DNA from 2 places in the Stenotrophomonas sp. STEN014 genome. Region 1 is predicted to be linked to the other one. Evidence: predicted binding sites of a transcription regulator. Region 1 holds the regulator's gene; the other holds the start of a gene.
The links. Region 1 encodes FliA, which starts transcription of late flagellar genes. Its sites were predicted from a motif close to TAAAGTTTNNCNNNCNNNGGCCGATAA; they were not measured.

Region 1 (11,252 bases):
CCGTGAGACTGTATTCGGCTGTTGCCCAGGTCCTGTCCTACGTCTACCAGCTGCGCCAGTGGCGCACCGGACCCATGCCCGCGCAACCGCCGTTCGAGGTGGATGAGTTCGGCAAGGCAGGCACACCATGAGCATGCAATCGATGCCATTTGGCGTGCGCCGGGTGCTGGAGATGATGCGCAACGGGCTGGGAACGCCGTTGATCGTGCTGGCGCTGCTGGCGATGGTGGTGATGCCACTGGCCGCGCCGGTGCTGGATGCACTGTTCACCTTCAACATCGCCATTTCGCTGATGGTGCTGCTGGCGGTGGTCTATGTGCAGCGGCCGCTGGATTTCACCATCTTCCCGATCGTGCTGCTGATCACCACGATGCTGCGGCTGGCACTGAACGTGGCCTCCACCCGGGTGATCCTGCTCAATGGCCAGAATGGCCACGAGGCGGCCGGCAAGGTGATCGCCTCGTTCGGCGAATTCGTGATCGGCGGCAACTATGCCGTCGGCATCGTGGTGTTCGCGATCCTGACCATCATCAACTTCGTGGTCATCACCAAGGGCGCCGGACGCGTGTCCGAAGTGGCCGCACGCTTCACCCTCGATGCCATGCCCGGCAAGCAGATGGCCATCGATGCCGACCTCAACGCCGGTTTGCTGACGCGCGAGGAAGCCAAGATCCGTCGCGAGGAAGTCCGCGAGGAAGCCGATTTCTACGGTGCGATGGATGGCGCCAACAAGTTCATCCGCGGTGATGCGATCGCCGGCATCCTGATCCTGTTCATCAATCTGCTCGGCGGCCTGGCCGTTGGCGTGCTGCAGCACGGCATGCCGTTCGGCGACGCGGCCGCCACCTACACCCTGCTGTCCATCGGTGACGGTCTGGTCGCGCAGCTGCCGGCGCTGCTGGTGTCCAGCGCGGTCGCACTGCTGGTCACCCGCGCCTCGCGCAAGCAGGACATGAGCCAGGCGATGATGGGCCAGGTGTTCGGCCAGTACCGTGCCCTGGCCATCGCCGCCGGCATCATCGGCCTGGTCGGCCTGGTGCCGGGCATGCCCAACGTCGCCTTCCTGACGCTGGCGGCGATTCTCGGCTTCCTGGCCTGGAAGTTCTGGAAACGTGACGGCGCCGCGGCCGCCAGCGGCGCCGATCCGGCCACCGCGCCCGGCGACATCCCGGGCCTGTCCCCGCCGCAGCCGGCCCCTACCGCCGAGCTGACCTGGGACGAACTGCGCCCGATCGATCCGCTGGGTCTGGAAGTCGGCTACCGTTTGATTCCGCTGGTGGACAAGGCCCAGGGCGGCGAGTTGATGGCGCGCATCAAGGGCGTACGCCGCAAGCTCACCCAGGATGTCGGTTTCCTGATTCCCTCGGTGCATATCCGCGACAACCTGGAGCTGCCGGCGACCGGCTACCGGCTGCTGATCCACGGGGTGCCGGTGGCCAGCGCCGAGATCCATCCCGACCGCGAACTGGCGCTGGATCCGGGTAGCGCACTGGGCCAGCTGGACGGTATTCCCGGCAAGGACCCGGCGTTCGGCCTGGACGCTACCTGGATCCAGCCACACCAGCGCGCCCATGCCGAGTCGATGGGCTACACCGTGGTCGACCCGGCCACCGTGGTCGCCACGCACCTGTCGCACCTGATCCGCGAACACGCGCCCGAGCTGCTCGGCCACGAGGAAGTGCAGCAGCTGCTGGCCACGCTGGCCAAGAGCGCGCCCAAGCTGGTGGAAGATCTCACCCCCAAGGCGCTGCCGATTTCCGTGGTCGCCCGCGTGCTGCAGAACCTGCTCACCGAGCGCATCCCGGTACGGCAGCTGCGCAAGATCGCCGAAGCCCTGGTGGAGAACGCCCCGCAGACCCAGGACCCGGCCATCCTCACCGCTGCCGTGCGCAACGCGCTGGGCCGTTTCATCGTGCAGGAGATCGCCGGAATGTCGGCCGAGCTGCCGGTGTTCACCCTCAACCCGCAATTGGAACGGGTCTTGCAGGAATCCACGCAAGGCAATGGTGCCGCACTGGAACCGGGTCTCGCCGAACGCCTCCATCAGAGTCTTGCCGAATGTGTGGGCAAGCAGGAGGCGCGCAACGAGCCGGCGGTGGTGCTGGTACCAGGCCCGGTCCGCGCCGCACTCGCCCGGATGGTCCGCCACAGCGTGCCCTCGCTGTCGGTGCTGGCCTACAGCGAAGTGCCGGAAGACAAGCGCCTGAAACTGGTCGGCACGATCAGTTGAGGCACTGGAAACCGGCACCCGCGACGGAAAACAGACATCTGAACCCTATCCGCAGCAATGAAGGACGAAGGAGCACCTCCCGCCATGCATGACATTGCCAACGCCCCCTCGCCTTCCTTGCAACCGCACTCCAATTCCCGGTACCACAGCATGAAAATCAAACGTTTCGTCGCCGCCGATATGCGTACGGCCATGAACCTGGTGCGCAAGGAGCACGGCCCGGATGCCGTGATCCTGTCCAACCGGCGGATCGAGGAAGGTGTCGAGATCGTGGCGGCCGCCAGCTACGACGAAGCCGTGGTGCAGCGCGCACTGGAAGCGGCCCGCCCGGCCCCGCCAGCGCCGCCCAAGCCGCGCAGCGCCGCCGAAGCGATCATGGCCGCCGTGACCCGCCGCAAGGCGCCGGAGCCGGAAGCCGTCATTCCCACCACTTCGGCGGTGGCCGCGCTGGCCCGCTCGGCCGTGGGCGCCACCGGCCGCTCCATCGAGAGCAGCACCGACCTGCCCGCCCGCGGCCGTTTCGCCGCGATGCTGCAGCCGCGCCCGGAACCCGCCCCGGCAGCGACAGTGCCGCCGCCGCAGACGTTCGCCACACTGCCGCCGTGTGATGACGAGCCGGTGGTGCCGGCCTTCCTCGCGCCGGGCAGCGCCAGGCAGCCGGTTGCCGTTGCCGCCTCGCAGCCGCTGCAGGCCGCGCCCGTGCCAGCGCTCAACCGCGCCAATTTCCTGATCGATCCACCGCTGGAACCCGCGGCGGAGCCCACCTTTGAAGTGGCGCCCGCTGCGGAAGCTGCCAGCACGCCGGGGACCCCGCCACAGCTGCCGGCCTTGCCGGAACCGGCCGCGGCACCTGCCATCTCCACGGCGGCGGCCGCCCCGACGCTGGTCGCCGTGGCCAGCCCGGTCCCGCACGACGATGCGCAGATGCGCGAGTTGCGCCAGGAAGTGGCCGGCATGCGCCAGCTGATCGAGCGCGAGATGAACCGCTTCACCGATGAGCGCCTGCGCGGCAGCGCCGTGCGGGCCAGCGCGCTGGACCTGATGGACGAATACGGCTTCGACGCCGGCCTGGCCCGGGACGTGGTCATGCAGATTCCGCTGGAGACCGATCCGGCCCGCGCCCGTGGCCTGATGCTGGGGCTGGTCTCGAAGAAGCTGCCGATCGCGCCGATCGACCCGATCGAAAGCGGCGGCGTCATCGCCCTGGTCGGCCCCACCGGCGCCGGCAAGACCACCACCATCGCCAAGCTGGCCTCGCGTTTCGCCGAAGCCCACGCCGCCCGCGACGTGGCCCTGGTCACCACCGACACCCAGCGCATCGGCGCCCGCGAGCAGCTCTACGGCTTCGGCCGCCAGCTCGGCGTGGCCGTGCACGAGGCCAACAGCGGCACCAATCTCACCCAGCTGCTGGAGCGCCTGGCCGACTACAAGCTGGTGCTGATCGACACCGCCGGCCTGGGCCAGCGCGACCGCGCCCTGGCCGCCCAGCTGCAGTGGCTGCGCGCCGCCGGCCAGATCCGCACCTTGCTGGTACTGCCTGCCAATACCAGTTTCCAGGACATGGACGAGGTGGTACGCCGCTTCGGCGCCGCCAATCCGCAGGGGCTGGTGCTGACCAAGCTCGATGAGACCGGCCGGTTCGGTTCGGCGCTGTCGGTGGCGGTGGACCACAACCTGCCGATCACCTGGGTGACCGACGGCCAGGACGTGCCGGAGGACCTGCATCGCGCCTCGGCGGCGAATCTTGTACTTCGCCTTGAAGATTTGCGCCGCGCGGCCGATATGCCCTGCAACCTGGAGTCCAACAATGCCGTCGCGTGAGTACGCCCAACTGACCAACACCTTCCCGCTTTCGGCCACGCGTCGCGAGCCGGCCGGTCCGGTACGCACGATTGCGATCACCGGCGGCAAGGGCGGCGTGGGTAAAACCAACGTCTCGGCCAATATGGCCGTCGCCCTGGCCGGCATGGGCAAACGCACCCTGCTGCTGGACGCCGACCTGGGCCTGGCCAACATCGACGTGATCCTGGGCCTGCAGCCCAAGCACACCCTGGCCGACCTGGTCGCCGGGCGCTGCACGCTGGACGAGGTGATCATCGAAGGCCCCAACGGCGTGCTGGTGGTGCCGGCCGCATCCGGTCGACGGCACATGGCCGAGCTGCAGCCGGCCGAGCATGTCGGTCTGGTCAACGTGTTCTCCGAGCTCGAGCGCGAGCTGGACGTGATGATCATCGACACCGCTGCCGGCATCACCGACAGCGTGCTGACCTTCTGCCAGGCCGCGCAGGACACGGTGGTGGTGGTCTGCGACGAACCGGCCTCGATCACCGACGCCTATGCGCTGATCAAGGTGCTCTCGCGCGAACGCGGCGTGGACCGCATGCAGGTCGTGGCCAACATGGTGCGCGACCCCAACGAAGGCCGTGTGCTGTACGAGAAGCTGGTGCGCGTGTGCGACAAATTCCTGGCGGATGTATCGCTGAATTACCTGGGCTGCGTGCCGCAGGACGACTGGCTGCGCCTGTCGGTGCAGCGCCAGCAGCCGGTGGTGAAGGCGTATCCGTCTTCGCCGGCCGCGCTGGCCCTCCAGGAAATCGCGCTGCGAACCTCGCGCTGGGAAGCCCCGACCGAAGCCCGCGGCGGCGTCGAGTTCTTCCTGGAACGCATCATCCAGCGCGGGGTGCCTGCATGAATCCCGCCGCCCAGTACCGTGAAGTGCAACGCGCCAGCAGCAATGACTGCATCGCCCAGCACGCGGACCTGGTACGCCGCATCGCCCATCACATGGCCGCGCGCCTGCCGGCCAGCGTGGAGATCGACGATCTGATCCAGGCAGGCATGATGGGTCTGCTGGAAGCATCGCGCAGCTACGATGCCGACCAGGGAGCATCGTTCGAGACCTATGCCTCGATCCGCATCCGCGGCTCGATGATCGACGAGATCCGGCGCGGCGACTGGGTGCCACGCTCGGTGCACCGGCGTGCCCGTGAAGCGGCCGGCACCATCCGCCGGCTGGAGCAGGCCAGCGGCCGTGCCGCCAGCGCTACCGAGGTGGCCGAGGCCATGGACATCCCGCTGCCCGAGTACATGCGGCTGATCGAAGACGCCTCGCGTGGCCAGGTGCTGAGCCTGGAATCGCGGATCGAGGACCAGGGCGAGCTGGACACGCCGGCCAGCGGCGGCCCGACCCCGCAGCAGATGCTCGAACGCAGCCAGTTCGGCGCCGAACTGGGCAAGGCCATCGCCCAGTTGCCCGAGCGCGAACAGCTGGTGCTCTCGCTCTACTACGAGCAGGAATTGAACCTGAAGGAAATCGGCGCGGTACTGGGTGTCAGCGAATCGCGTGTCTGCCAGATCCACGGCCAGGCCACGCTGCGCCTGCGCGGCCGATTGAAGATATTCGAGGCGGCAGACGCCGGTCTCGAGGAACCATGAAGAGGAAAGCCCTTTGAACAAGAACATGCGCATCCTGATCGTCGACGACTTCTCGACCATGCGCCGCATCGTCAAGAACCTGCTCGGCGACCTGGGCTTCACCAATACCGCGGAAGCCGAGGACGGGCATGCGGCGCTGTCGCTGCTGCAGAGCCAGCCGTTCGATTTCGTTGTCACCGACTGGAACATGCCGGTGATGACCGGCATCGAGCTGCTCAAGGCGATCCGCGCCGACGCCAGGCTCAAGACCCTGCCGGTGCTGATGGTCACCGCCGAGGCCAAGCGCGAACAGATCATCGAAGCGGCCCAGGCCGGCGTGAACGGCTACATCATCAAGCCGTTCACCGCGCAGACCCTGGAAGAAAAGCTCGGCAAGATCTTCGAGCGTCTGGCGGCGAGCGCCTGATGGCCGGTCACAGCGAAACCCTGGGCGACAAGAGCGCCCTGATCCAGCGCCTGCAGGATGCACTGGCCGCATTGGAGAGCGGTGACGAAGCCGGCTGGCGTCGCGAGATCGACGCGCTGGCCGCGCTGCGCACCCAGCCGATGATGGCCGGCCTGGGCCGGCTGGCCCGCGAACTGGGCCAGGCGCTGGGCGAACTGCCCAGCATCACCACCGATGCCGGCGAACTGGACGATGCCTGCGCGCGCCTGGACCACGTGGTCGAGATGACCGAAAAAGCGACCCATCGCACGCTGGACCTGGCCGAGGAATGCCGCACGCTGACCGAACAGCTGCGCGCCGAAGGCCTGAATCCCGGACAGGACGTGATCCTGGACCGCATCCGCCACAACCTCACCGAGGTGGCGCTGACCCAGAGCTACCAGGACCTGACCGGGCAGATCATCCGTCGCGTGGTCGGCATCGTCCGCCGCGTGCACGAAGGCTTCGGTGCGCTGGGGCTGCCGCCACCGGAGGAAGACGCACGCAATGCCGGGCTGGCTGGCCCGGCGGTCAGCGGCCTGGACCGCCACGCCGTCTCCCAGCATGACGCTGACGACCTGCTCTCGGATCTGGGGCTGTAAACACATGAGTGCTTTTGCCGACGACATCGCCGCCGACTTCATCCTTGAAGCGCAGGAAATCCTCGATCGCCTCGGCGAGCAACTGGTGGCGCTGGAACAGGCCCCGCAGGATGCCGACCAGCTCAATGTGGTGTTCCGCGGTTTCCACACGCTCAAGGGCGGCGCCGGCTTCCTGTCGATCACGCCGATGGTCGAGCTGTGCCATGCGGCAGAAGAAACCCTGGGCATGGCCCGGTCTGGCAAGGCCCAATTGCTGGCCCATCATTTCGATGCCGCCCAGCAATCGCTGGACTGGCTGCAGTCGATGCTCGATGCGGTGTCCGCCGGCACCGACCCGGCTCACGCCCCGGCCAGCCTGATCGCCCAGTTCGACATCGGCGCGGCGCCCGTCGCTGCGCCGGTGAAAACCGCGCCGGCCGCCGCCGACAGCGACCTGATCAGCGAGGACGAATTCGAAGCGCTGCTGGACGCCCTGCACGGCCCCACCGCGCCCGGCGCGGCCCCCGCAGCCAAAGCGGGCGATGACCTGATCAGCGAAGATGAGTTTGAAGCGTTGCTCGACCAGCTGCATGGAGGCGCCGCCCCAGGCGCGCAATCTGCTGCCGCTGCGCCGCCAGCGCCCGCCGCAACGGCAACGCCTCCTGCCCCGGCGTCCCGGCCGGCACCGCCGCCCAAAGCCACAGGCAAGGCGACCGAAGCCGAGCAGACGGTACGCGTGGACACCAAGCGGCTGGATGCCATCGTCAACCTGATCGGTGAGCTGGTACTGGCCCGCAACCGTCTCAAGACCCTGCGCACGCGGTTGAAGGACGAGGAACTGGATCGTGCCGTGTCCACCCTGGATATCGCCACCGCGCGCCTGCAATCGGCAGTCATGCGCACGCGCATGCAGCCGGTCGGCAAGGTGTTCTCGCGCTTCCCCAAGGTCGCCCGTGACGTCGCGCGCTCGTTGAACAAGGAAGTGGACCTGGAGCTGATCGGCGCCGACACCGAGCTGGACCGCAATCTGGTCGAAGCCTTGGCCGATCCGCTGGTGCACCTGGTGCGCAACGCCATCGACCACGGCGTGGAAGCGCCCGACTTGCGTGAAGCGCAGGGCAAACCGCGCGTGGGCCAGGTCCGCCTGACCGCGCAGCAGGAAGGCGACTACGTCTCCATCGAGATCCAGGATGACGGGGCCGGCATCGATCCCGAGCGCCTGCGCGCCAAGGCCCGCGAGAAGGGCCTGATCGATCCGGAAGCCGCCGCCCGCCTGAGCAGCGAGGAATGCCTGCACCTGGTGTTCCTGCCCGGCTTTTCGACCAAACAGCAGGTCACCGACATCTCCGGCCGCGGCGTGGGCATGGACGTGGTGCAGTCGCGCATCCGCGAACTCAGCGGCCAGATCCAGATCCAGTCCGAACTCGGTCGCGGCAGCCGCTTCCTGATCCGTGTGCCGTTGACCCTGGCAATCCTGCCGACGCTGCTGGTGCAGGCCGGTCAGGATGTCTACGCGCTGCCGCTGGCGCGCGTGATGGAAGTGCTGCACGCCCCGGCCACCGCGCTGGGCTGGTTCGACGGCCGCGCGGTGCTGGACCGCAAATCGCACACGCTGGCACTGGTGGACCTGCGCCGCTGGCTGGACGTGACCCCGGCGGCCTCGCAGCTGCTGACCATTGTCGTGCTGCAGGTCGGCGAAGCGCGCTTCGGCCTGGTGGTGGATCAGGTGCGTGGCCGCGAAGAAGTGGTGATCAAACCCCTGCCCAAGGCGCTGCGCGGTCTGCCGGGCTACGCCGGCGCGACCCTGATCGGTGATGGCCGCATGGCGCTGATCCTCGACGTCGATGGCCTGCGCAACCCGCAGGACTGACGCTTCCCGTTCAAGTAGCCCCACTCAAGGCCGATATCTTTCAAATGGACAGACTCAGCATCATCGGACTTTTTCTCGCGCTGGCCTCGCTGGTCGGCGGCAGCATCCTGAAAGGTGCCGGGCTGTCGTCGCTGTGGTCGCCGGCGGCGTTTGTGATCGTCATCGTCGGCACGGCGGCGGCGATCCTGCTGCACACCTCGCCAGCCGTCTTCAAGCACGCCTTCAAGATCGTGCGCTGGGTGGTGCGGCCGCCGGAAAGTGACCGTCAGGCATTGATCCAGCAGATCGTGGACTGGAGCAACATCGCCCGCCGCCAGGGTCTGCTCGGACTGGAACCGCAGGTGGAGCTGCAGGACGACCCGTTCGTACGCAAAGGCCTGCAACTGGTGGTCGATGGCGTGGAGCCGGAAACCATCCGCCACATCATGGAGATCGAACTGGGCAGCCAGGAACACCGTGACCTGGCCGCGACCAAGGTGTTCGAGGGCATGGGCATCTACGCCCCAACCCTGGGCATCATCGGCGCGGTGCTGGGCCTGATCGCGGTCATGAAGAACCTGGCCGATCCGAGCAAGCTCGGTCACGGCATCGCCGCGGCGTTCACCGCCACCATCTACGGCATCGCCTCGGCCAACCTGCTGTTCCTGCCCGTGGCCGCCAAGCTCAAGGGCGTGATCGCCCACAACAGCCGCGAGCACGAGATGATCATCGAAGGGCTGATCGCCATTGCCCAGGGCGAGAACCCGCGCAATATCGAAACCAGCCTGGCCGGCTTCGTGAACTGAGCCATGGCCCGTCGCAAACCACACGAAGAACACGGCAACCACGAGGCATGGGCGATCCCGTATGCCGACCTGATGACGCTGCTGCTCGCCTTTTTCGTGGTGATGTATGCCATTTCCTCGGTCAACGAGGGCAAATACCGGGTGATGGCCGATGCGTTGACCACCGCCTTCGGCGGCGCGCCGCGTACCGTCAGCCAGGTGCAGGTGGGCAACCAGCAGCTGCAGGGGGGCGGTTTTGACAGCCCCTCGGTGATCCGCGCCCCAAGCATGACCGGCGGCGCGATGAATGACCCTACCCGCTTGCCGGCGATGGCCTCGCAGATGCGTATGCCCGTATCGATGCGCGACCACGCGCAGCTGCAACGGGCCGAGCGCCAGCTCAACCAGATCGCCGACCAGCTCAGCGAAGCCCTGGCCCCGCTGGTCAAGCAAGGGGTGATCACCGTGCGCCGCACCGAGCTGTGGATCGAGGTCGAGATCAACAGCGACATCCTGTTCGGCACCGGCTCGGCGGCACTGGACCGCGACGCCCGCCAGACCCTGGCCAAACTGGCCGAAGTGCTGCAGGCCGCGCCCAATGGCGTGCGCGTGGAGGGCCATACCGACAACCTGCCGATCGCCACCGCGCAGTTCCCGTCCAACTGGGAGCTGTCGGCCGCGCGCGCGGCCAGCGTGGTGCACCTGTTCGCCGATCACGGGGTGCAGCCGGACCGGCTGGCGATGGTGGGCTACGGCGAATTCCGCCCGCGCGACAGCAACACGCTGGCCGAAGGCCGCAACCGCAACCGCCGGGTGATGGTGATCATCCTGGCCGATTCCGCCGCCAGCGTGGACGCGCTGTCCGACGGCATCACCACCGCGGCTGCCGACGCCCCTGCGCCGGCCAGCGCCGGCGACGGCGCCCCCCCGCCAGCCCGGGCCGCCAGCCCGGTCCTGACGGATGCTATTGAAGGAGTGCATTGATGCGTATCTGGGCCGTTGCCAACCAGAAAGGTGGCGTTGGCAAAACCACAACCACGCTGGCGCTGGGCCGCGGCCTGGCCGCGCTGGGCCACAAGGTCCTGCTGATCGACCTGGATCCGCACTCCTCGCTGACCCGCGCGTTCGGCGTCCCGCTCGAACCGGCACCGACCGGCGTACTGGAGCTGTTCGCCACGCCGCCGGCCGACATCGGCACGCTCAGCCATGCCAGCCGCATTCCCGGCCTGGATTACCTGTGCGCCCAGGCGGCACTGGCCACGCTGGAGCGCCGCAGCGCCAACCAGCCCGGGCTGGGGCTCGCCCTGCAACAGGCGTTCACCCGCCATGGCGGGCAGCACGACTACATCCTGCTGGACTGCGCGCCCACGCTGGGCCTGCTGATGATCAACGCGCTGGCCGCCGCCGATCGTCTGATCATTCCCACCCAGGCCGAGCCGCTGGCGCTGCACGGGCTCGACGGCATGGTCCGCACGGGCGAGATGGTCGAGCGCTCGCGCCAGCGTCCGCTGCCGATCTCGATCCTGCCGACCTTGTTCGACCGCCGCACCCGCACCGGCAACGAAACCCTCAAGCAGATGCAGGACCGGCACGGCGCGCGCGTCTGGGAAGAGGCGATCCCGGTGGACACCAGCATCTCCAACCCGAACGCGCTGACTGTACCGGCGATCGGCGACGCCTATCCCGGTCGTGCGCTGCTGGCCTACCGGCGGGCGCTGGAATGGCTGCGCGGCGCCGATGCCAGCCAGCTGGAGCACGCGGCATGAGCAACACCGACGTGCTGGATGACTACCTGGGCGAACTGCTGCAAACCGTAGTCCCGGCCGCGCCTGCGGCAGCGGTCGAGGCCATCGCCATGGCGCTGCCGGCTGTACCCGAGCCCGAACCGGAACCCGAACCGCTGTCTGAACCACTGCCAGAACCCGCAGCGGCAGGGCCGACAATGGTT
Region 2 (11,252 bases), on a different contig from region 1:
TAGTACTCGGCCAGCCGTGCCTCGTACCACGCGTGCTCGCGATGGTGATGGTCGATCTCGCGGCGCAGCAGACGCATTTCCATCATCCGTCCCACCTGCCGCGACAGCGCGCGCAGGGCGCTGGCACGGTCCGCATCCAGCATGCCGGGCGCCGAATCGAACACACACAGGGTTCCCAGCGCATGGCCGTCACTGCTCAACAGGGGGGCACCGGCATAGAAGCGGATGTTCGGTTCCCCAACCACCGCCGGATTGCCGCAAAAGCGGGCATCCTGCCGCGCATCCCGAACCACGGTCAGCTGCCCCGGCTGGAGAATGGCATGGGCGCAGAACGCCTCGTCACGCGTGGTCTGCTCGCTCTCAAACCCCTGCAGCGCTTTGAACCATTGGCGGTCCTGATCGATCAGGGTCACCGCGCCCATCGCCGTCCCGCACAGTGTGCGGGCGATGGTCACCAGATCCTCGAACTCCTGCTCACGCGCGGTATCCAGGATGCGGTAGCGGTGCAGCGCCGCCAGACGTTCGGCTTCATTGGCGGGAAGCGCGGGTTTGATCATGCTCGGTTTCCGATCCGGCGGCTGGCATCAGGTGGGCATCTGGGATTCTAGCCACCGCACGCAGAGACGGCAGCGAGCCGGTCACACTTCACCAATCGGTCTGTTGCGGCAGCAGGCCGCGCAACTCCTGTTCGGTGAGATTGCGCCACTGTCCGGGCTTGAGTGCACCGAGCTTGATGTTGTCGATGCGCACGCGCCGCAGCTGGGTGACGCGGTAGCCGAACTCCGCGGCCATCAGCCGGATCTGCCGGTTCAGACCCTGCTCGAGAATGATGCGGAAGCCGAATTTGGCGATGCGCGAGGTGCGGCACGGCAGCGTCATCTCGTTGTGGATGCGCACACCACGGGCCATGCCGCGCAGGAACTGGTCGGTGACCGGCTTGTTGACGGCCACCAGGTATTCCTTCTGATGGCCGTTTTCTGCACGCAGGATCTTGTTGACGATGTCACCATTGCTGGTCATCAGGATCAGGCCTTCGGAATCCTTGTCCAGCCGGCCGATCGGGAAAATCCGCTGCTCGTGCCCGACGAAGTCGACGATGTTGCCGTTGACCTCGGTCTCGGTGGTGCAGGTGATGCCCACCGGCTTGTTCAGCGCGATATAGACATGGCGACGGCCAGTGCTCTTGTGAACGGCGCGGGTGCGCAGCGGCTGGCCATCGACCAGCACCTGATCGCCCTCGCCCACCACGGCGCCGGTGCCGGCAACGATGCCGTTGACGGTGACGCGGCGGGCGGCGAGCAGGCGATCGGCCTCACGGCGGGAACAGAAGCCGGTTTCGGCAATGTGCTTGTTGATTCGGATTGTCATCGGGCGATTATCCGCCATCGCCTGCTGCCCGAACAGCGCGCGGCCGGTTCAGGCGGTTTCCAGCTCCGAGCCCGCATCCACCACGCGATTGCGGCCCGCGCGCTTGGCCCGGTACATCGCGTTGTCGGCCCGCCGCATCAGCCCGGCCACATCCTCGTCCCGCGCCTGCAGCTGCGCCAGCCCGATGCTGACCGTCACCACCAGCCCTTCATGCTGCAGATTCCGGGCGTTGTGCGTGATTTTCTCGCGCATCTGCTCCAGCCGCGGCGCAGCCACGCCGGCCGTTGTGCCCGGCAGCAGCACGAGGAACTCCTCGCCGCCCATGCGGATCACATCCATCTTGTTACGCACGCCTTGCGCCAGCGTCCTGGCGACCAGCACCAGCACCTCGTCGCCCACATCGTGGCCGTAGCGGTCATTGATCTGCTTGAACAGATCGATATCGAGAAAGCCGATCGACAGCGGCTGTGCACTGGCGCGCGCCTGCTGCATGTACTGCTCCAGCTGGCGCAAGCCGGCGCGACGGTTGGGCAGACCGGTAAGCGCATCGGTGTCGGCCAGATGCCGCATCTCGTCGCGCTGCTGGCGCAGACGGCCCAGGCCACGGTTGAGTGAATAGGCCGAGACCATCAAAAACCAGGTGACCGACAGCTGGATGATTTCGACCCGGTACTGGACCAGCAGCCGGCTGCCGAACAGATCCGCCAGTTCGATCACCAGCAGCGGCAGCACCGCCGCCAGCCCCTCCAGCGCCCTGAAATTGCGCCGGCACAGCGATACGCCCCCCAGCAGGAAGGTCAGCGCGCAGATCAGCAGGAACAGGTGGTCCAGGGCCATTCCCACCCACGACAGCAGTGGCCACGGCATCGCCGGCGCGCCCAGCGCGAGCACGACCAGCACAGCCAGCAGGCCCTTCATCACCGGCCGCGAGCGCTGCAGCACCCGCGGTCCCCCGCACAGCCGCCACATGATCCAGCCCATCACCGCGACCCGCAGCGAGGACAGCGCGACCTGCCACCACGCCGCCGTGCGCCCCACCGGCAACCACGGCTCGGGATAGCCGCTCAGCCCGCTCAGTACCGACTGCCAGACCACCAGCAGCACGCACACCAGCGCGTACAACAGGAATTCGCGCCCGAGCGTGGTGAGAAAACCAATCAGCGCCGACAACGCCAATGCCAACGCGATGGCGATGCAGGCGGTGCGGATCAGCAGTCGCACGGTATCGATCTGCTGCACCGGACTGGGGGCCCCCAGTCGTACCGTCGGAATCCAGCGGGCCTTGAGCGGCGGCTCCCAGGCGACCTGGATCGGCTCACGGCTGCCGGCCTTGGGCACCACCACCATGCCGATACCGGCCCGGAACCGGGAATCGCGGGTGCGCGCGTCCTGCATGTGTCCGCAGACCTGGCGGTCACCGTGATGGATCATCACCTCGCCGGCGAACACGTTGAACACATCCACCGCCTGCGGGGCGCCGGACCAGCCGCCGGCGGGCGCCGGAATATCGATGCCATCGTTCAGCCGCGCCAGCGCCTCCGGCGAACAGGTCCGTATCGGCGCCGGTTGATCGGTGGCCGCGCCAACCAGCAGATAGTCACGGTCAAGCTGCAGCGGCCCAGCATTGCCTGCCCCGGACCAGACCACACCTACCAGTGCCAGCAGGAGCATGGCGACGATCATCGTTGCGCCACGTGCACCTGCCACCTTGCATCCTTCCACCATGCCATCCCCAACGCGCACTCCAATGCGCCGGATCGGATTATCGCAAGAACCCGGCGCATCCATCACGTGAAGGCGTCGTGGCACCTGCCCCAGGTCCGGAAAGTGACCATTGCACCCGATTTGTCAAGTCAACCAGCGCCCCCCCCCGACCGCAGCCTTTCCCGCCCCAATCCCCTGCCCCGTTCCCGCCGGCCGTGACCTCCATCCCGGTTCACCGCTAAAGTACTTGCCCTTTCTGCCGATAACGGCTGCTTACCTTGAGCAGTCGCGCACTCTGTCATGCACAGCATTACCGCCGTTTCGTCCGCTATCGACACCGAGAATCCGGCGCTGGTTGCCGCCTGGCAACGCGGACTGACCGAAGCCGGCCCTGCCGCGACGCAGGTGTTGGCCCAGCTTGCCGATACCGGCGCGGCCGAAATGGCGGTGCATTTCTATCAGGTGATGCTGGATGACAAGCGGGCCTCACGGCTGCTGTCACACGACCAGGTGCGCACGCGCCTGCAGCCGGCCATGCAACGCTGGGTGCGGGATCTGCTGCTGGCCACGCCGGAACGGGTGGAATCGCTGATCGCCGCCCAGCGCGTGGTGGGCGATGTCCACGCCCGGGTCGGTATCCCCGTCGACCTGGTGACCCGCGGCATGCGGGTGCTGAAACAGCGGCTTTTCCAGCTGATCAGCGAGCAGGCCGGACACAGCGAGCAGGCGCACGCCGCCGTTGCCTGCCTTACCGCCTCGTTCGACATCGCACTGGAATGCATGACCCTGGCCTACTCCAATGCACGCGAACGCTCCTCGCGCACGGATGCGGCATACCGGCTGTTCTCGCTGGTGCAGAACGTGGGTACCGAGCGCGAACGACAGCGCGCCCTGCTGCTGGACTGGGAAAACACCTTGCTTTATGCGTTGGCCAGCCAGAACGAGACGCCGGAGTTCCAGTCGCTGGCCGGCTCCGAGTTCGGCCTGTGGCTGACCCACAAGGGCATTCCCAGCTTCGGTGAAAGCTCCGAAACCCAGCAGATCTGCGCGCTGATGGCCGCAGTGGACCAGACCCTGCATGACACCCTGGATACAAAGCGCGACCTCAAGGTGCGTTCGGCCCATCTGCAGGAAGTGCGTGCCCGCGTCGGCCAGATACGCAACCTGCTGGGGATGCTGTTCGAGCGTATCGGTGAACTGGACGCCGGCTGCGATGCCCTGACCAACCTGCTCAATCGCCGCTTCCTGCCTACCGTCCTGCGCCGGGAAATCGAGCTGGCGAGCAAAAACAAGGCCGGCTTTGCAGTGTTGCTGCTGGATCTGGATCACTTCAAGAGCATCAACGACCAGCACGGCCATGAGGCCGGCGACCGCGCCCTGCAGCACATCGCCGGCATGCTCAGCCAGTTCACCCGTGGCAGCGACTACGTGTTCCGCTATGGCGGCGAGGAGTTCGTGGTGGTGCTGGTGGCGGTGGACGAGCGTCAGGCGCTGGTCATCGCCGATGGTCTGTGCCGGCGTATTTCCGATTCACCCGTGCCCCTGGCCGATGGCCAGCCATTGGCGATCACCACCAGCATCGGGGTCGCCCTGTATGACGGGCACCCGGATTACGAGCGGGTCATGGCACGCGCCGATGCCGCGATGTACCAGGCCAAGAAACAGGGCCGCAACCGCATCGTGCTGGCCGACGACAGCCTGCCGGAAGCCCCGGACCGTGCTTCCCTGCAGAACCGCTGACTTCTCTGCGCCGGCGCAGGGCCGGTAGCACATTAGCTTCGCCGGTCCGGCCAACCAATGGCCGATGCCCGCACGCGTGCGGCCACGTAGCATGGGGTGGCGGATGCCCACCCCCGCCTGCCCCCTCGTCTGCCGGATGTCGTCCATGTCATTTGCCCGTACCGTTACCCGCTGGGCCGCCCTGCTGCTCCACGCTGCCCTGCTGCTGCCCGGCGTGGCCAGCGCCAGAGAGGCCTCCGCCCCGGCGGCGCACGTGGACAGCGACGGTCCCTATATCTTCCGCAACGGGCGACAACTGCAGGCGCGATGGATCTGCAATGACCGGGTGGTCGAGCGCACGCTCACCCGCCGCGCCACCACCACGGTTCCGTCGCAGTGCGGCTACCCGCGCCCGCTGACCGTACTGCAGCCACTGCCGGCTTCAGCCTCCTCGCTGCCTGCCGCGGCCCGCATCGTGGCCCTGTCCGATATCCATGGCCAGTACGGGCTGCTGGTGCGGCTGCTGCGCGCCAACAAGGTGATCGATGGCAAGGACCGCTGGGCGCTGGGCCGCGACACGCTGGTGATCGCTGGCGACGTGTTTGATCGTGGTCCGCAGGTCACCGAGGCGTTCTGGCTGCTGTACAGCCTGCAGCAGCAGGCGGCAAAGGCGGGCGGCGCGGTGCACTTCGTTCTCGGCAATCACGAGACGATGGTGCTCTACGACAACCTGAGCTACGTCAATCCCAAATACCTGCGCAGCGCGCAGCTGCTGGGCCAGAGCTATCCGCAGCTGTATGGCGCCGATTCGGTGATCGGCCAATGGCTGCGCACCCGCCCGGTGCTGCTGCGCATTGGCGATACCCTGTTCCTGCACGGTGGCATTTCGCCCGAGGCGATCCAGCTGGCGCTGGACCCGGCTGCCACCAATGCCGCCTACCGGGCTTCGCTCGGCCGTCCCCGGGCCGAGCTGAAAGCCGATCCCAAGCTTGCCCCGTTGTATGACGGCAAGACCAGCCCGATCTGGTACCGCGGCTATTTCGATGGCCAGCTGGACACTGCCGGCGTGCAACAGGTGCTGGAGCAGCTGGACCTGCGGCGGATCGTGGTCGGCCACACCTCGATGCCGCACGTGAGCAGCTTCCACGGTGATCGCATCATCGCCATCGACAGCAGCATCAAGAACGGTGAGAACGGCGAACTGCTGTTCATCGAGAACGGCAAGCTCAGCCGCGGCCTGCTCGACGGCTCGCGGGTGCCGCTGGCCGAAGGCCGCGGCAACTGAACGGCCAAGCCCGGCCGTCGTCCCGCCCTCAGGCTGCCCCTACAATGACGCCTTTGTGGCAGCCCGGCTGCCCGGCAATCGAAGTGGAAAGCGCGTGACCGAGAAAAAGCCCGAACACACCCCGCTGATGAAGCAGTTTTTCGCCGCCAAGTCCGACTACCCGGACCTGCTGCTGTTCTTCCGGATGGGCGATTTCTACGAGCTGTTCTACGACGATGCACGCAAGGCCGCGCGCCTGCTGGATATCACCCTGACCCAGCGTGGCAGCTCCGGCGGCGCGCCGATCCCGATGGCCGGCGTGCCGGTGCACTCCTTCGAAGGCTATCTGGCGCGCCTGGTGGCGCTGGGCGAATCGGTGGCGATCTGCGAGCAGATCGGCGACCCGGCGCTGGCCAAGGGCCTGGTCGAGCGCAAGGTGGTGCGCGTGGTCACCCCCGGCACCGTCACCGACGAGGCCTTGCTGGACGAGCGCCGCGACACCTTGCTGATGGCAATTTCGTGCAACAAGGCCGGCTACGGCCTGGCCTGGGCTGATCTGGCCGGTGGCCGCTTCCTGGTCAACGAAGTCGACAGCGACGACGCACTGGAAGCCGAACTGGCCCGCCTGGAACCGGCCGAGCTGCTGGTCCCCGACGAAGACGGCTGGCCGGAATTCCTGCGCCAGCGCAGCGGCGTGCGGCGGCGTGCGCCGTGGCTGTTCGATGCCGACAGCGGCCGCCGCCAGCTGTTGAATTTCTTCAAGCTGCATGATCTTTCCGGCTTCGGTATCGACGACAAACCGCGCGCGACCGCCGCCGCCGGCGCGTTGCTGGGCTATGTCGAGGAAACCCAGAAGCAGCGCCTGCCCCATCTGACCTCCATCGCGATGGAAAACGCCGGTGAGGCGATCGCGATGAACGCCGCCACCCGCCGCCATCTGGAACTTGACACGCGCGTGGACGGCGACACCCGCAACACCTTGCTGGGCGTACTCGACAGCACCGTCTCGCCGATGGGCGGGCGCCTGCTGCGGCGCTGGCTGCACCGTCCGCTGCGACTGCGCGAGGTGCTGCAGCAGCGTCACCACGCGGTCGCCACACTGATCGATCGCGGCGCCGACACCGATCTGCGCGAGAGCTTCCGCGCGCTGGGTGATATCGAACGCATCCTCACCCGCATGGCGCTGCGCTCGGCACGCCCGCGCGATTTTTCCACGCTGCGTGACGGCCTGGCACTGTTGCCGGCGATCGCCGCGCAACTGCAGCCACTGGATTCGCCGCGCCTGCAACAGCTGCGCGCCGAACTGGGCTCCCATGATGAAAGCGCGCAGCTGCTGGCCCGCGCGATCGCCGAACAACCGCCGCTGAAGCTGGCCGACGGCGGCGTGATCGCCGAAGGGTTCGACGCCGAGCTTGACGAGCTGCGCCGGCTCTCGACCAATGCCGACCAGTTCCTGATCGATCTGGAGCTGCGCGAGCGCGAAGCCAGCGGCATTGCCACGCTGAAGGTCGGCTACAACCGGGTACACGGCTACTACATCGAGATCAGCAAAGGCCAGGCCGACAAGGCGCCGGTGCACTACACCCGCCGACAGACCCTGACCAATGCCGAGCGCTACATCACCGAAGAGCTCAAGAACTTCGAGGACAAGGTGCTGTCGGCCCGCGAACGTTCACTCAGCCGCGAGAAACTGCTGTACGAAGGCCTGCTCGACACCATTGCCGTGCATCTGGAGCCGCTCAAGCGCTGCGCCGGCGCCCTCAGCGAACTGGACGTGCTGGCCGGCTTTGCCGAACGCGCGCAGGCGCTGGACTGGTCACCGCCGCAGCTGCAGGAAGAACCGTGCCTGCGCATCGAACGCGGACGTCATCCGGTGGTGGAAGCCGTGCGCGAAGCGCCGTTCGAGCCCAATGATCTGGACCTGCATCCGGACCGCCGCATGCTGGTGATCACCGGCCCGAACATGGGCGGCAAGTCGACCTATATGCGGCAGAACGCGCTGATCGTGCTGCTGGCGCATATCGGCAGCTTCGTGCCGGCCAGCCGTGCGGTGATCGGCCCGATCGACCGCATCCTGACCCGCATTGGCGCCGGTGACGACCTGGCCAAGGGCCAATCCACCTTCATGGTGGAAATGGCCGAGACCAGTTACATCCTGCACCATGCCACCGCGCATTCGCTGGTGCTGATGGACGAGATCGGCCGTGGCACCTCGACCTATGACGGTCTGGCCCTGGCCGATGCGGTCGCCCGCCATCTGGCCTACCAGAACCGCTGCTACACGCTGTTCGCCACCCACTATTTCGAATTGACCGCACTGGCCGACGAGAGCCACGAAGGCGGCGCCAGCGGCATCGCCAATGTGCATCTCGATGCGGTCGAGCATGGCGAGGCGCTGGTGTTCATGCACGCGGTGAAGGACGGCCCGGCCAATCGCAGCTTCGGCCTGCAGGTGGCCGCACTGGCCGGGCTGCCCAAGGCCACCGTGGCGCAGGCACGACGCCGACTGGCCGAGCTCGAACAGCGCGGCGGCGAAACCCAGAGCGCGGCCATGGCGCCACAGGCATTGGATGCACCACAGCAGTTTGGTCTGTTTGCCGCACCGAGTTCGGCAGCGTTGGATGCCCTGCAGGCCATCGACCCGGATGAACTGACTCCAAAACAGGCGCTGGAAGCGCTGTACCGGGTGAAATCCCTGCTGTAATCGATGCGATGGATATCCGCGGGGATCGTGCCCTGCACTCGACCGCTTAACGAAGGGCCGCCCCAGTGCGGCCCTTGCGTTTCTAAGACCGCAACGTCGATAACCCGCACGCGAGGCCGGGTTCTGTGCACCGCCTTGTTTGCGATCTGCGACACCGGAGTGGTCGAGAAGGCCGCCGGCAGCTACCGCTACGCGAAATTTTCACATCAACCGAACGCTTGCCCCGCCCGGCACGGGTAGCAAGAGGGCCCGCGAATTCCAACTGGAACTTTGATAGCCAATCACTATCACTGCGAGCACATCATTCGATTACCCATTTCACCACGGCATGGCTACAGTCAGGGCTGGAAACCCATCCCCCGCCCCGCTGGAGCCAGCCATGAGCAGCAACGACACCAAGCCGACCTGTCCGTACCACAGCGCCCCCTCCCCCGAGCAGGCCGCACAGTCGCAGCGTGACACCAGCACCACCCCCAAGCAGCAGCATGGCGACGCGGCGGTAACGCCGCTGACCACCGCCTTCGGTGCGCCGGTGGTGGACAACCAGAACAGCAAGACCGCCGGCCCGCGCGGCCCGTTGCTGATGGAAGACGTGTGGCTGCTGGAGAAGCTGGCCAACCTCAACCGCGAGATCATTCCCGAGCGTCGTATGCACGCCAAGGGCTCCGGTGCATTCGGCACCTTCACCGTCACCCATGACATCAGCAAGTACACCCGCGCCAAGCTCTTCTCGGCGGTGGGCAAGCAGACCGAGATGTTCGCCCGCTTCACCACCGTGGCCGGCGAGCGTGGCGCCGCCGACGCCGAGCGCGACATCCGGGGCTTCGCGCTGAAGTTCTACACCGAGGAAGGCAACTGGGACCTGGTCGGCAACAACACCCCGGTGTTCTTCCTGCGTGATCCGCGCAAGTTCGGCGACCTCAACAAGGCGGTCAAGCGCGACCCGCACACCAACCTGCGCAGCGCCCGCAACAACTGGGACTTCTGGACACTGCTGCCGGAAGCCCTGATGCAGGTCACCGTGGTGATGAGCGACCGCGGCATCCCGCGCAGCTTCCGCCATATGAACGGCTTCGGCTCGCACACCTACAGCTTCACCAATGAAGGCGGCGAGCGCTTCTGGGTGAAGTTCCATTTCATCACCCAGCAGGGCGTGCAGGCGCTGACCGATGCGCAGGCCGAAGTGCTGGTCGGCAAAGACCGCGAAAGCCATGGCCGCGACCTGTTCCAGGCGATCGAGCGCGGCGAGTTCCCGAAGTGGAAACTGTTCGTGCAGGTCATGCCGGAGCTGGAAGCGGAAACCTACCGCATCCATCCGTTCGACCTTACCAAGGTCTGGCCCAAGAGCGATTACCCGTTGATCGAGGTGGGCGAGTTCGAACTCAATCGCAACCCGGTGAACTGGTACCAGGACGTGGAGCAGTCCGCATTCGCCCCCAGCAACCTGGTACCGGGTATCGGTCCGTCGCCGGACAAGATGTTGCAGGCACGCCTGTTCGCCTACACCGATGCGCAGCGTTACCGGCTGGGCGTCAACCACCACCAGATCCCGGTCAACGCCGCCCGCTGCCCGGTATTCAGCAACCATCGCGATGGCGCCATGCGTGTGGATGGCAACTACGGCGGTCTGCCGCATTACGAGCCCAACAGCTACGGCCAGTGGCAGGAACAACCGCAGTACCGCGAGCCGGCATTGAAGATCCGTGGCGATGCCGACTTCTGGAACTTCCGCGAAGACGACAACGACTACTTCAGCCAGCCGGGCGCGCTGTTCCGCAGCTACAACGCCGAGCAGAAGCAGCGCCTGTTCGACAACACCGCCCGCGCCCTGGGCGATGCGCCGGACTTCATCAAGCAGCGCCACATCGACAACTGCAACAAGGCCGACCCGGCCTATGGTGCCGGCATCGCGGCGGCGCTGCAGAAGCTGGCCGCGGCAACTGCCCCGGCCGATCCGTTCGCGCCCCCGCCGCACCCGGGCAGCGATTTCCCCACCGCCACCCCGGGCGCCGAAGACATCGAGCTGTAAGCACCAACGACCGACACTTCCCTGCCATCACCGCCCGCCCAGCGCGGGCGGTGGTGCTTCCGGACCGCGCCACGCTGCAGACCTTCTTCCCGCAGCCGCCTCTGCCCTGGCTCTTCCGCCCGTGCCCGGGGGTACCATGCAAACAGCCTCCCACCGCAAGGATCCGTGCCGATGAGCCTGACCGACGATCTCCTCTCCCAGTTGCAGGGCGCACCGCTGCAACAGGTTTCGCAGCAACTGGGCATCGACCGCCAGCAGGCGTCTACCGCGGTCAGCGCGGCGCTGCCACTGCTAATGGGCGCCCTGGGCAACAACGCGGCCAAGTCGCAGGGCGCCGAGGCCCTGTTCGGCGCCCTGCAGAACAATCACAGCGGCCTGGACATCGGCAGCGTGCTGGGCGCGGTACTGGGCGGCAATAGCGCGACTCCGGCCGCCAATGGCGCCGGCATCCTCGACCACATCTT

Region 2: ACVOMC_RS08500 (GGDEF domain-containing protein) is a predicted target of FliA. The motif match lies at 3,312-3,338, and genes of this name have one in related genera.

What each region holds. Positions count from the first base shown of each region.
Region 1 covers NZ_JBRREN010000006.1:59,294-70,545, reverse strand. Annotated here, with positions in the region: gene flhB (flagellar biosynthesis protein FlhB) at 1-131, shown strand, start outside; gene flhA (flagellar biosynthesis protein FlhA) at 128-2,230, shown strand; gene flhF (flagellar biosynthesis GTPase FlhF) at 2,381-4,051, shown strand; gene ACVOMC_RS09910 (MinD/ParA family ATP-binding protein) at 4,038-4,922, shown strand; gene ACVOMC_RS09905 (RNA polymerase sigma factor FliA) at 4,919-5,665, shown strand; gene cheY (chemotaxis response regulator CheY) at 5,679-6,071, shown strand; gene ACVOMC_RS09895 (protein phosphatase CheZ) at 6,071-6,691, shown strand; gene ACVOMC_RS09890 (chemotaxis protein CheA) at 6,696-8,540, shown strand; gene ACVOMC_RS09885 (flagellar motor protein) at 8,585-9,325, shown strand; gene motD (flagellar motor protein MotD) at 9,329-10,288, shown strand; gene ACVOMC_RS09875 (ParA family protein) at 10,288-11,070, shown strand.
Region 2 covers NZ_JBRREN010000005.1:32,872-44,123, forward strand. Annotated here, with positions in the region: gene ACVOMC_RS08485 (GGDEF domain-containing protein) at 1-557, opposite strand, end outside; gene ACVOMC_RS08490 (pseudouridine synthase) at 646-1,368, opposite strand; gene ACVOMC_RS08495 (GGDEF domain-containing protein) at 1,417-3,075, opposite strand; gene ACVOMC_RS08500 (GGDEF domain-containing protein) at 3,373-4,812, shown strand; gene ACVOMC_RS08505 (metallophosphoesterase) at 4,958-6,076, shown strand; gene mutS (DNA mismatch repair protein MutS) at 6,204-8,759, shown strand; gene ACVOMC_RS08515 (catalase) at 9,139-10,788, shown strand; gene ACVOMC_RS08520 (DUF937 domain-containing protein) at 10,960-11,252, shown strand, end outside.